DNA from 3 places in the Pantoea sp. PA1 genome. Region 1 is predicted to be linked to each of the others. Evidence: predicted binding sites of a transcription regulator. Region 1 holds the regulator's gene; each other region holds the start of a gene.
The links. The regulator ArgR, encoded in region 1, controls arginine synthesis, uptake and breakdown. The targets are predictions, from matches to a motif close to ANTGAATAAAAATACANT.
Positions count from the first base shown of each region.

Region 2: a site for ArgR is predicted at 2,613-2,630, ahead of argC (N-acetyl-gamma-glutamyl-phosphate reductase). Genes of this name have one in related genera too.
Region 3: a site for ArgR is predicted at 2,319-2,336, ahead of argF (ornithine carbamoyltransferase). Genes of this name have one in related genera too.

Region 1 is NZ_JBXGEE010000004.1:32,280-36,859, forward strand. It holds gene AC1V0D_RS15710 (NAD-dependent succinate-semialdehyde dehydrogenase) at 1-101, shown strand, start outside; gene AC1V0D_RS15715 (barstar family protein) at 157-426, shown strand; gene yhcN (peroxide/acid stress response protein YhcN) at 480-743, opposite strand; gene AC1V0D_RS15725 (YdgH/BhsA/McbA-like domain containing protein) at 835-1,098, opposite strand; gene yhcN (peroxide/acid stress response protein YhcN) at 1,173-1,436, opposite strand; gene argR (transcriptional regulator ArgR) at 1,945-2,415, opposite strand; gene mdh (malate dehydrogenase) at 2,844-3,782, shown strand; gene mscM (miniconductance mechanosensitive channel MscM) at 4,054-4,580, opposite strand, start outside.
Region 2 is NZ_JBXGEE010000008.1:116,846-121,425, forward strand. It holds gene ppc (phosphoenolpyruvate carboxylase) at 1-1,064, opposite strand, end outside; gene argE (acetylornithine deacetylase) at 1,418-2,566, opposite strand; gene argC (N-acetyl-gamma-glutamyl-phosphate reductase) at 2,734-3,738, shown strand; gene argB (acetylglutamate kinase) at 3,753-4,529, shown strand; gene AC1V0D_RS21005 (argininosuccinate synthase) at 4,554-4,580, shown strand, end outside.
Region 3 is NZ_JBXGEE010000002.1:250,552-255,131, forward strand. It holds gene pyrI (aspartate carbamoyltransferase regulatory subunit) at 1-56, opposite strand, end outside; gene pyrB (aspartate carbamoyltransferase) at 69-1,004, opposite strand; gene argF (ornithine carbamoyltransferase) at 1,289-2,296, opposite strand; gene rraB (ribonuclease E inhibitor RraB) at 2,459-2,875, shown strand; gene miaE (tRNA isopentenyl-2-thiomethyl-A-37 hydroxylase MiaE) at 2,932-3,693, shown strand; gene AC1V0D_RS11960 (hypothetical protein) at 4,055-4,580, shown strand, end outside.

The sequences.
Region 1 (4,580 bases):
TTGGCGGCGTCAAAGAGTCGGGTCTGGGCCGTGAGGGTTCGGTACTCGGCATGGAAGAGTATCTGGAGGTCAAAGCGCTGCATCTGGGCGGTTTGGGCTAGCAGAAGGGCACGGGCGGCGAAGGTCGCCCGCAGACGGAGCATGGGAGCCGTCAGCATGAAAACCGAGCGTTTTGATTTTAATGAAATTGTCGACCAGGCCCATTTTTTCCGCCAGTTCAGCGAGCGATTCGCGCTGGATGAGCGTCGCATCTGCGATCTGGATGGGTTATGGGATGTGGTGACGGGGGATCTGCTCCCGATGCCGCTGGAGATTGAGTTCATCAATCTGGGCAGAGGACAGCGACGGCGTTATGGGGCCCTGATTTTACTCTTTGATGAAGCTGAAGAGGAGCTGGAAGGTCAGCTTCACTTTAACGTCAGATGAAAAAAGGCCCCGGCGAGCGGGGCCAAAGGGTTCGTCATGATAGTGACGAGGAATTACTTATAAAGCTGTGCGGTGATGTGGTAGTTGTCACCGGTACGCGCCTCGATCACTTTATAGGCGCTGGCACCCTGTTCATCGGCTTTCTGAGACAGTTCAGCGCGATAATCCATCGGTGCACCCGCGGTACCACTGATGGTTACGGTGCCCGCAGGCTGCAGGTTCTGCGTCTGATCGCCGGTTACCAGCTGCGCGGCGGAAGCGCCGAAAGCCATAACGGAAAGCAGACTGACTGTAGCGATGGTTGTTTTGATGTTCATGTTCGTTTCCTCATTACATTCAACAACCTGCGGTTAATCATTGGTGCGGGTCGTCGATAGTTTCAACGCCACAAGGCGTCATCACGGTGAATTATTTATACAACTCAGCGGTCACATGCCAGGTGTTGTCCTGGTTGTTTTCGATGATGCGATAGTGGCTTGCGCCCTGCGCATCCGCTTTCTCCGACAGGACCTGACGGATATGCGTCTGGTCGCCGTTACGGCCCGCAATGCTGATGGTCTGGTTCATTGACTGCAAACCCTGCGCCTGTTCATTGGAAACCAGGCTGGCGGCACTGGCACCTGCTGAAAACAGGGAGATGCTCAGTGCAGCGATGGCAAGTTTGATTTTCATTTTCTGCTCTCCTGAAATTCTGCTTACGCTCTCCGGCACGCGGCTTATCGCGTCAGACGGAGTGAGGCGACGCCTTAGTTATAGAGCGCGGCGGTCGCGTGGTAATTGCCGTTGTTGTAAGCCTCGATGACGCGATAGGCTTTTGCGCCCTGCTGATCGGCTTTGTCGCTCAGTTTCTGTCGGATATCCATCGGTGAGCCCGCTACACCGCTGACACTGATGGTGCCGACAGCCTGCAGATCCTGTGCCTGAGAGGCGGTGATAGATTCTGCTGCCACAGCACCGAATGACAGGGCAGAGAGCACGCTAAGAGCAGCGATGGTAGTTTTTACGTTCATGAAATTTTCCTCGTCGTCTGTTTTTATCTTTTTAGTTAGTGTGATTTGCATCACGAAAAGAAGTATAGGACTAATAACGTCAGAAATTAATACCGCGCTAATAATGTTTTTTTGTGATTCTTTATCCTTATGGCTACTTTTAATAACCGGACGTTATAAAAACAGGGTGAAAAATGAGCTTTGAGCGTGTTTTAACAGCAGAAACAAGGGGATAAATGACTTTAACGTTTCGTGCGAAAGAAGGCGGTATATCGGGCTGGTGTTTGATCTGGATCCGGGCAATGCGGCCGGTTTAGTGATGTAAAGCAGTGTAAAATAGCGCAAAAGGTGAAGCAGACGACGCTATCTGACCACCAGCCTGCTGCCTGAAAACGGGGGCAAGCCTCGCAGAACGGTAGTCACGAGAGGAGCGCGTAACGGGAAGAGGAGAAGCGCAAACCGCAGAGAAAGCGCGGGCAGAGAGATGAACTGACGACCAGGCTCAGGATGGCTGGCCGCCAGTCCGCGATCAGAGTTCCTGTTCAAACAGGTTGAGGATCGCGCTGTGCAGTTGCTTGACCGTGAAATCACGCGCACGGGTAATAAAGATGGTGTCATCCCCGGCAATGGTGCCAAGAATTCCTTCCGACTTTCCTAATGAATCCAGCAGGCGTGCAATCAGCTGTGCTGCGCCCGGACTGGTGTGAATGACCACCAGCGCATCGTTGTAGTCGATATCCAGCACCAGGTTTTTTAACGGGCTGGTGGTCGTCGGCACACCCAGCTCGGCAGGCAGGCAATAGACCATTTCCATTTTGGCATTACGGGTGCGCACTGCGCCAAACTTGGTCAGCATCCGCGAGACTTTGGACTGGTTGATATTTTCAAAGCCCTCATCCTGAAGCGCCTGAACAATTTCGCCCTGGGAACTGAATTTTTCTTCTTTTAATAAGGCCTTGAAAGCCTTGATCAGATCGTCTTGTTTCGATGGGTTTCGCATAGGTTACCAATAAATAGAAAGAATAACCGCGCATCCGCCCGCGGCAGAGTGGTGATTATGCATTTAAATGCATTTTTATGCAATCGGTCGATTGATGAGCAGGGTTCGGGCGGCTAGCGGGCGGCGATAATAGCAAATAAATCCCTTCAGACCAAAACCCCTGTCACAGCCCCGAAAGGCGAAGGTTGCAAAGTTGTTATACTATTGGTGGTGTAGTAACAGAAAACGAACATAGCCGTTCTCTGTCTGACGACGGCACGGTTGTCGGTCATTCAGGCGACATGATAAGTAACTTTTGAATCCGGCGATTAAGTGTGAAAACACGTAGAATTAACAGCGGATTATCATTATCGCCTGAGCAGTTGATTAAGGTCTGACACAGATAGAATTTCGGCCCATCTCTGCCCCACCTTAATAAGGAGTCAAGAATGAAAGTTGCCGTTCTCGGTGCCGCTGGCGGCATAGGCCAGGCGCTCGCACTTCTGCTCAAAACCCAGCTTCCGGCAGGTTCAGCACTCTCACTGTATGACATCGCCCCGGTGACACCGGGTGTTGCCGTTGATCTCAGCCATATTCCCACTGCCGTCACTATTGAAGGGTTCAGCGGAGAAGACGCGACGCCAGCCCTGAAAGGTGCCGACGTGGTCCTGATTTCAGCAGGTGTCGCACGCAAACCCGGTATGGATCGTGCGGACCTGTTTAATGTTAACGCCGGTATCGTCCGTAACCTGATAGAACAGGTGGCGGCAACCGCGCCAAAAGCCCTGATCGGGGTGATCACTAACCCCGTCAACACCACCGTTGCTATCGCGGCGGAAGTGCTGAAAAAGCATGGCGTCTACGATAAGAACCGTCTGTTTGGCGTCACCACGCTGGATATCATTCGCGCCAATACTTTTGTCGCGGCGCTGAAAGGCAAGCAGCCTGACCAGGTTGAAGTACCGGTGATTGGCGGCCACTCTGGCGTGACCATTCTGCCGCTGCTCTCTCAGGTTAAAGGGGTGAGCTTCAGCGATCAGGAGGTGGCGGATCTGACCAAACGTATTCAGAACGCCGGCACCGAGGTCGTGGAAGCCAAAGCCGGTGGCGGTTCGGCCACGCTGTCGATGGGGCAGGCAGCTGCGCGTTTCGGGCTGTCACTGGTACGCGCGCTGAATGGCGAAGCGAACGTGGTGGAGTGTGCCTATGTGGAAGGCGAGGGCGAACATGCGCGCTTCTTCTCACAGCCGCTGCTGCTGGGTAAAAACGGGATTGCTGAACGCAAGCCGATCGGCACACTCAGTGCGTATGAGCAGCAGGCGCTGTCAGGCATGCTGGAAACCCTGAAGAAAGATATCGAACAGGGAGAGGCGTTCGTTAAGCAGTAGCAGACGTCGCTGACTGAAAACGCCCGGCTTTCGTCGGGCGTTTTGCATTCATGACAATATCAAATCAGAAGCCTCTGACCGCCACTGAGACGTTCAGAGTACAGGGAACACGGGCAGAAGAGGAAAGCGTCCCGCGCCATGGACGGCACGGGCCGAGCGGCCAGGGATTGGCTTTAGCGCCTTTCCGATCTGCCCGTGTTCCCTGTGCAGGCTCGATCTTACCGCGACTCCCCCTGTACTTCACTTCCCCGACTCTGCCAGGCATGCTCTCTTACAGGCCACCTGATTTATAGGCACGGGCCGCCGGTGTCCCGTTACTGGCAGGCAGCTTCTTACCCAGGGTCTCCATGCGCATCTGGAAAGGCGGGAACGGCATCTCAATACCGTGCTGCTCAAATCCGCGCAGGATGAGCTGATGCAGCTCGTGACGCAGGGGCATACGATGTCCCATCTCAGCGGCATGCACCCGGAGTTCAAACAGCTGAATCCCCTGCTGCAAATCTACCAGGAAGGCTTCCGGCTGCGGTGTATCCAGCACATAACTGCAGCGTTCCGCCGCCTGCGTCAGGATGGTGGTGACCTGTTCGCTGCTCACTTTGGCCGGGGCCGGGATGGTAAGCACCACACGCGTAACGGAATCGGAGAGCGACCAGTTAATAAACTGTTCGGTGATAAAGGCCTTATTCGGCACGATAATCTCTTTGCGGTCCCAGTCGGTAATGGTGGTAGCACGTGTGTTAATCCGCGTAATGCTGCCGGTCAGGTCGCGAATCGTCACGGTGTCGCCAATACGAATCG
Region 2 (4,580 bases), on a different contig from region 1:
GGGTCCCACAGCTGATCGTTGGAGACCAGCAGGTCGGCCGGACGCGGCAGACGCTCGCCTTTCAGGCGATGTTCCAGGAATGACTGGGTGCTCATGAGCTGGCTGCGCAGACGCTTCAGGATCACACGATAAGGTTCGATCGCTTCCGGATCGCCGCTGAGTTCACGGATCTCATCGCTGCACTCCGACATCGACAGCTCGGAGATCAACACGCCGATATCGCGCAGGAACAGGTCAGTGGCTTTCCAGCGGCTCAGCTGCATAGCATGACGGGTGATCGACGCCGTCACATTCGGGTTGCCGTCGCGGTCGCCGCCCATCCAGGAGGTGAACCGGACCGGCACGAAATCCACCGGCAGCTTAATGCCAAACGCCTCTTCTACCTGTTCGTTCAGCTCACGCAGAAAGGCAGGAACGCCTTCCCACAGGCTGTTTTCCACTACGGCAAAGCCCCATTTGGCTTCATCAATAGGGGTGGGACGGTATTTGCGGATTTCATCGGTGTGCCATGCCTGCGCAACTAGCTGGCGCAGGCGGCGCATAATCTGGTTACGTTCGTAGTCAGAGACATCGCTGTGGTCGAGCTGTTTCAGGCAGCTGTTAACTTCGACCAGCTTGTGAATCAGGGTACGGCGGGTGATTTCGGTCGGATGCGCGGTCAGCACCAGCTCCAGCGACAGCGACTCAATGGCTGCCAGAATGTCGCTTTCACGGATATCTTTCTGCTGTTTCAGGGTCTCAAAGGTCTTTTTCAGCAGTTCCGGGTGATTCGCCCCTTCGCCACTCTGGGAAATGGTCTGATACTGCTCGGCCACGTTGGTGAGGTTAAGAAACTGGCTGAAGGCGCGTGCAACCGGCAGAAGCTCTTCGTTGGAGAGATTCTGCAGCGTATTGAGCAGTTCTTTACGATGTGTGTCATTGCCTGCACGGGATGACTTGGAGAGCTTACGGATGGCTTCAACCTGGTCGAGGATGTTCTCGCCCAGAGCTTCCTTAATCGTATCCCCGAGCAGTTTGCCGAGCATACTGACATTACTTCGCATTGCGGAATATTGTTCGTTCATTGGACCCTGACACCCTTATCGTCTTGAAAAACTTCTACACCCGACCTTTCAGGCAGCAGAAAAATCGGCAACGTTCTGCTCCCGCTAATCTACAGGGAACCGGCTCCGTTGCCGCCTGTCAGCATTCTGAAACGTTCTGGATAGTCACCCGGTGGGCATAACAACGTCTTTTATCTAGCCACGTAATGTTGCGTTCGTCAAATGCGTTAAAGTGGGCTGAACAGGTTGCTAAATAACGGAAATTCGAAGAATTTATCGGGAACAAAGCGGGATAAGTTATTCTTATTGGTAAATCCCGCAGAATGAGGGGGCATTTTACTGTTAATACAGTGAAATGCCCCATTTACTGTCAATCAGTGACAGAAATGCTGCACAACCTGACTGATAAGCGCGCGTGTCGGCTTAATAAATGCAGTATCAATAAATTCATCTGGCTGATGGGCTTGATTAATGGACCCTGGCCCCAGTACCAGCGTCGGACAGAGCTGCTGAATAAAAGGGGCTTCGGTGCAGTAGTTAACGATTTCGGTCGGCGTGCCCAGCAGTTTTTCCACCACACTCACCAGCTCATGATTCGCCGGACACTCATAGCCGGGAATCGGCGGATGCAGTTCGGCCACTGTGACACGGCCTGGCCAGCGTGCGCTGACCGGAGCCAGCGCCTCGTTAAGCAGCCCATCCAGATCGCTGAGCGACAGGCCCGGCAGCGGACGGATATCCATATGCAGTTCACAGCAGGCGCAGATACGGTTAGCGGCATCACCGCCATGAATATGGCCGAAGTTCATGGTGGGATAAGGGATGGCAAAGCCATCATGGTGATAACGCTCCTGCAGGGTCGTGCGCAGTTGCATCAGATGGGTAATCGACTCATGCATCAGTTCAATGGCGTTCACGCCGCGTGCCGGATCGCTGGAATGGCCCGATTTCCCTTCAATGCGGATCACATTCGACAGGTGTCCTTTGTGTGCCCGCACCGGCTTGAGTGAGGTGGGTTCACCGATGATGGCGCAGTCGGGACGCAGCTGCGTCGATTCAGAGAAATATTTCGCGCCGGCCATCGTGGTCTCTTCATCGGCCGTGGCAAGAATATAGAGCGGCTTGCTGAGGGTGCTGACATCCACATCCCGCAGCGTATCGAGAATAAAGGCGAAGAAACCTTTCATGTCTGCCGTACCCAGGCCATAGAGCTTGTTGTCGTGCTCAGTCAGGGTAAAGGGATCGCGTGTCCAGCGGCCATCATCAAAGGGAACGGTATCGGTATGCCCGGCTAACAGCAGGCCGCCCGCGCCGGTTCCGGTCCGCGCCAGCATATTAAATTTATTGCGGGTGCCGGGTACAGGCTGCACTTCCACGCTGAAGCCGAGGTCACGAAACCAGCCTGCCAGCAAATTGATTAAAGTTTCATTACTCTGATCCAGAGCCGCATCGGTTGCGCTGATCGACGGTGTGGCGATTAACTGGCGGTAGAGTTCAATAAAAGGCGGTAATTTTGTCTTCACTGTTGACGGTCCTTGGGTTAGGATGTATCCATATTCATGCATTAATAGTGAATAAAAATACATTAACGTCCTCTGCAAGGAAACCTTAAATCACTGCAGAAGACTGAGTGGGTTACGGGGCAAGGCCGCGGCCCGGGACGTGCGACTGTAAAAGGGGTTACAGCCTGATGTTGAATACGCTGATCGTTGGTGCCAGTGGTTATGCTGGAGTAGAGCTTGCCACCTTCCTGAATCGTCATCCACATATCAACATAACCGCTTTAGCGGTTTCGGCGCAAAGCCCTGATGCAGGTAAGCGCTTGTCCGATCTTCATCCGCAGCTGAAAGGCGTGGTGGATCTTCCGCTGCAGCCACTGAGCAGCGCGGCGGAGTGGGCAGACAAAGTGGATGTGGTCTTTCTGGCGACGGCGCATGAAGTCAGCCACGATCTGGCTCCGGAATTTCTTAAGGCGGGTTGTGTGGTGTTCGACCTGTCGGGCGCTTTCCGGGTCAATGACGCTGAGTTCTACACTCGCTTCTATGGCTTCACCCATCAGCATGGCGACTGGCTGGACAAAGCCGTTTACGGCCTGGCGGAATATCAGCATGAAAACATCCAGCAGGCGCAGCTGGTGGCCGTGCCGGGTTGCTATCCGACCGCCGCGCAGCTGGCGCTGAAACCGCTGGTGGATGCCGGACTGCTAAACGACGCGCAGTGGCCGGTCATCAATGCCACCAGTGGCGTGAGCGGTGCCGGCCGTAAAGCCAATGTCGGCACCAGCTTCTGCGAAGTGAGCCTGCAGCCTTACGGCCTGTTCAATCATCGTCATCATCCGGAGATTGTGGCCCACCTTGGCACCCCGGTGATCTTCACCCCACATCTGGGCAGCTTCCCGCGCGGTATCCTGGCGACCATTACCTGCCGTCTGAAAGCGGGTGTCAGCCGCGAAGATATTGCCGCCGTTTTCCATCGCGCCTATGACAATAAGCCGCTGGTGCGTTTCTATGACCAGGGTGTGCCGGCGCTGAAAGCCGTCGTGGGCCTGCCTTACTGCGACATCGGATTTGAGACGCAGGGCGAGCATCTGATTGTCGTGGCAGCCGAAGACAATCTGCTGAAGGGTGCGGCATCGCAGGCGGTGCAGTGCCTGAACATCCGGTTCGGCTTCCCAGAAACGCAGTCACTGATTTAACGGACAAATAAACCATGACCAATCCATTGATTATCAAACTGGGCGGTGTGCTGCTGGACAGCGAAGAAGCGCTGGCCCGCTTGTTTGAAGCGCTGCTGAAATATCGCAGCACCCATCAGCGTCCACTGATCATTGTCCACGGCGGCGGTTGCCTGGTGGACGAGCTGATGAAAAAGCTGGCGCTGCCGGTGATGAAGAAAAATGGCCTGCGCGTCACCCCAGCCGATCAGATCGACATCATTACCGGTGCGCTGGCGGGAACCGCCAATAAAACGCTGCTGGCCTGGGCGAAAAAATCGGGCATCAACGCGGTTGGCCTCTGCCTGGGTGATGCGGGCATCGTGAATGTCACTGCCTTCGATCCGGAACTTGGCCATGTGGGCCACGCCATGCCAGGCGACCCGGCACTGCTGAATACGCTGCTGGCGGCGGGTTACATGCCGGTGGTGAGCTCTATTGGCATCACTGAGGGCGGCGAACTGATGAACGTCAACGCCGATCAGGCGGCGACGGCACTGGCTTCAACGCTGGGCGCGGATTTAGTTCTGCTCTCCGACGTGAGTGGTATTCTCGACGGCAAAGGTCAGCGCATCGAAGAGATGACCGCTGACAAAGCGGAGCAGCTGATCACCCAGGGCATTATTACCGATGGCATGATTGTGAAAGTGCACGCGGCGCTGGATGCCGCGCGTACGCTGGGCCGCCCGGTCGATATCGCCAGCTGGCGTCACGCTGAGCGGCTGCCTGACCTGTTTAACGGCGTGTCGATTGGCACCCGGATTCTCGCTTAACGACTCTGATTCAAGGATTACGAAATGCAAACGCAAAACATCAAAAAAATC
Region 3 (4,580 bases), on a different contig from region 1:
TCGATGACCGTGCCGCGTTTGATCGCTTCGACCTGCAATTTGTTGTCCTGCGTCATGATGAGATCTCCTTACAGGGCGAGTTCGCTGTTTAAAACCAGTGCCAGCAGAGCCTGGCGTGCATAGATGCCGTTACCCGCCTGCTGGAAATACCAGGCGTAAGGGGTGCTGTCGACATCGGTGGTGATTTCGTCGATGCGCGGCAGCGGGTGCAGCACTTTCATTTTGTCACGCGCCGTGGCGAGATCGGCGGCGCGGAGGATGAACTGCGCTTTGACGTTGGCATATTCAGACGGATCGAGCCGCTCTTTCTGCACCCGCGTCATGTAAAGAATATCGAGCTGCGGCATGACCTCTTCAAAGCTGTCGTGACGTGACCAGGGGATACTCTTCTCGTCCAGCATGTCGGTGATATAGGCGGGCATCGCCAGCGCATCGGGCGCGATAAAGAAGAAGCGGTTGCCATCAAACTTCGCCAGCGCCTGGGTCAGGGAGTGCACGGTGCGGCCATATTTCAGATCCCCCACCATCGCCACGTTCAGGTTATTCAGGCGGCTCTGGGTCTCCTGGATGGTGAAGAGGTCGAGCAGGGTCTGGGTCGGATGCTGGTTGGCCCCGTCACCGGCGTTCAGAATCGGGATGCCGCCGGAAAACTCCGTCGCCAGCCGCGCCGCGCCCTCCTGCGGATGACGCATCACAATCGCATCCACATAGGTGCCGATGACGGAAATGGTGTCGGCCAGGGTTTCGCCTTTTTTGCCCAGTGACGTGTTGCTGCCGTCAGCAAAGCCCACCGCTGAGGCACCCAGACGGTGAATCGCGGTTTCAAACGACAGGCGGGTGCGGGTCGAGGCCTCAAAGAAGCAGCTGGCAATCACCTTGTGCTTCAGCAGTTCCGGCTGCGGATGGGCTTTCAGCTGAGCGGCGGTGTGCAGCGCCAGCTCCAGCTCTTCACGACTGAGGTCGTTAATTGAAATGATGTGCTTGCGGTATAGCGGGTTAGCCATAACTCTCTCCTCTGCGCGGCCGGATTGCGGACAAAAAAAAGCCCCTGCTTAAGGGGCTTTTTTAAGATCGGGTCGATGACCGAAAGAAACAGCAGCACCGCCTGCGGTCAGGCGTGATGGCGCGTCAAATTGTCCGCTGTGCTGTCGCATATTTCCTCCGGCAAATTGGGGCGCATTATACCCGTTCGCGGTGGCGCAGCAAGGGAAAACGTTTGCGCTGCGGAGAGGGCCGGGGCGACAGGCGGGCGACAACCTGTGGCGTCAGCCCGCCTGCCGCCGGACGATCAGCGCTGGCCCAGCGTGGCCACCATCACCGCTTTGATGGTGTGCATCCGGTTCTCGGCCTGGTCGAAGACAATGCTGTGCGCCGACTCAAACACCTCGTTGCTCACCTCCATACCGTTAGGCAGATCGTACTGTTCCGCCATCTGCTGACCCAGCGTGGTCTGATCGTCATGGAAAGCGGGCAGACAGTGCAGGAATTTCACCTGCGGGTTGCCGGTCAGATCGAGCATCGCCCGGTTAACCTGATAGTCACGCAGCAGGGCGATACGCTCTGCCCAGACCTCTTTGGCTTCGCCCATCGACACCCAGACATCGGTGTAGATGAAGTCTGCGCCTTTGACGCCGTCGGCAATGTTGTCGGTGAGGGTGATAGTACCGCCGGTCTGACGGGCGACCTCACGGCACTCTGCCACCAGTTGCGCCTCGGGCCAGCAGCTTTCCGGGGCTACCAGGCGCAGATCCAGTCCGGTCAGCGCCGCCGCTTCCAGCATCGTATTACCCATGTTGTTGCGTGCGTCACCGACATAGACCAGCGTCATGTCGCTGAGTTTTTTGCCCGGCAGGTGCTCCTGCATGGTCAGCAGGTCGGCCAGCAGCTGGGTCGGGTGAAATTCGTCTGTCAGGCCGTTCCAGACCGGCACACCGGCATGTTCCGCCAGCGTTTCAACCAGCGTCTGACCGTAACCGCGATACTGGATGCCATCGTACATCCGGCCCAGCACCCGCGCCGTGTCGCGCATCGACTCTTTATGGCCGATCTGGCTGCCACTCGGGCCGAGATAAGTGACGTTAGCACCCTGATCGTAAGCGGCAACTTCGAAAGAGCATCGGGTACGGGTCGAGTCTTTTTCGAAGATGAGCGCGATGTTTTTGCCTTTCAGGTACTGCACTTCGCTGGCGCTTTTTTTCGCCTGCTTTAATTCAGCGGAAAGGGTAAGCAGGTGATCCATTTCGGCGGGGGTAAAATCCAGAAGCCTGAGGAAATGGCGCTGATACAGCTGACTCATACAACACTCCGGTAATCATTAAAGTGAATTAAAATTCAATCTAACCGTATGAATATGCATTTTCAAGAGCGGGTGCCAATAAACTTGTCGTTTTGTGTAGTGGCGCGACAGGCAGTGTGGGAAAATAGCGGTTTATTGCCGAACTCAGAGAGGAACATCGTTATGGCATATGAAGCATTGCTGGAAGAGCAGCGTGAAGAGACGCGGCAGATTATCGAAGAACTGCTGGAGGATGGCAGCGATCCCGATGCGCTCTATACCATCGAGCACCATCTCTCATGCAATAATTTTGATTCGCTGGAAAAAGCGGCCGTTGACGCCTTTAAGCTGGGTTATGAAGTGACCGAGCCGGAAGAGCTGGAGCTGGAAGATGGCACGACCGTCATGTGCGTTGACATCCTCAGCGAATCGGCGCTGAAAGCAGAACTGATCGATGTGCAGGTTGAGCAGCTGGTTAACCTGGTCGGTAAATACAACGTCGATTATGACGGCTGGGGCACCTATTTCGAAGATCCCGATGCCGAAGAGGAAGATGACGACGCTATCGACGATGAAGATGATGATGGTGTTCGCCACTAAGTCGCCCGGGCGGAGCCCTCTCCGCCTCTTACCTTCTCCTGCTCTGTTCTGACATCATGAATTACGCACCGCTACTCGAACCAATCTGTCAGTTTCTGCACTGCCGCACGCCGCAAGCCTGGATTGATGAGGCGCGCAAGCCGGAAAACCTGACCCTGCTGCTGACCGACCATCTGGTGTGCGAACTGAAAGCCGCGCAGACCGCGGTATGGTTAATCCGTAAGTATGTTGCCGACAAGCCGAGCGGCGAGGCGATTCTCGCCTGGCTGAAACCCTATGAAGACTTCATCTTCCGCGAAGATGGCGACAGCGACTTTATCAATGCCCATAAAAATCTGACCAAACGCATCATCGTGCGCAATGCGCTGCCCTGGGCCGATGAGCTGGTGGAAAAGATGGTGCTGCTGATTAAAGAGGAGCTGCATCACTTCTATCAGGTGTGGGAGATTATGCAGTCACGCGGACTGGTCTATCAGAAGATCACCTCCAGCCGCTATGCAAAATCTCTGCTGCGTGAGGTGATCACCCATGAGCCGGAAACGCTGGTGGATAAGCTGATTTGCGGCGCTTACATTGAGGCGCGATCCTGCGAACGTTTTGCCAGTCTGGCTCCCTGGCTGGATGATGAGCTGGCGAAGTTCTATCTGTCGCTTCTCCGCTCCGAGGCGCGCCACTATCAGGATTACCTGACGCTGGCTGCGCAGATCGCGGCAAAAGATATCGCGCCACGGGTGCAGGCGATTGGCCGGGTCGAGGCGAAGCTGATTAGCGAGCCGGACACGGAGCTGCGTTTTCACAGCGGCGTACCCGCCTGGTGAATCCCTGAGGGCACCCTGATCGGGGTGTCTCTTTTTCTGATTGGGTGATCGCGTTTATATTTCCTGCGTGGCGCTGTTTTAAATAACGCGCTGTGTAACGCTTTATTTTAAATCACGCTGGCAGACAAAGATATTTTGTGCCACCTATCACATAACGGCTTTTTTACGCTGACTTTCCGCCCTTAAATAAATATAGTCCCGGAGTCAGTGCGGGATTGTTATTTTTTTAAGCAAAACCCGACTCGCTGCCCTTTTTAACAGAGGGCAGTGGGTCGGGTTTTTTTATGGGTTAACGGCACCAGGTCACCCTTATTGTCATGGGGTGACGGATTTTTAATATCGCCAGGTGAAGGACTTCATAATGAAAGGAAAACGTTATTCTCTGTTATTTGTTTCGCTATTTTTGACCCTTTGCTGGGGAAATGTTAATGCGTCCGGCATTCAGACCTCCTCCGGATTATGGCGTGACGCTGCGCTCGATCTCAGACTGCGCAACCACTGGAAGTATCTCAAGGAGAACGAAGCGCAGCCCACTGCGGTTCACAACGCCTGGGGCCAGGCCGCGACGTTCGATTTTCGTTCCGGTTATCAGTGGGACCTGCTCGGGTTTGATGCGACCTATACCCGCGCCGTACGCCTGGGCGCCAGCGACTACTTCTCCACGCGCGGTCTGCTCTATGACAGCGGCGGGAACATGGAAAAGCGGAATGCGCACGGCTTCAGCAAATTCAGTCAGCGCTATCTTAAGCTGAAGCTCGGCAACCGCGCGCTGCGGTTCGAGGGTAAGGCGGGCTGGCAGGAACTGAAAAATATCGGTGTGCTGACGACCACGGATCGCCTGTCGCGCAACAGCTATGCCGGCTACAGCGGTGCAGTGACGTGGCAGA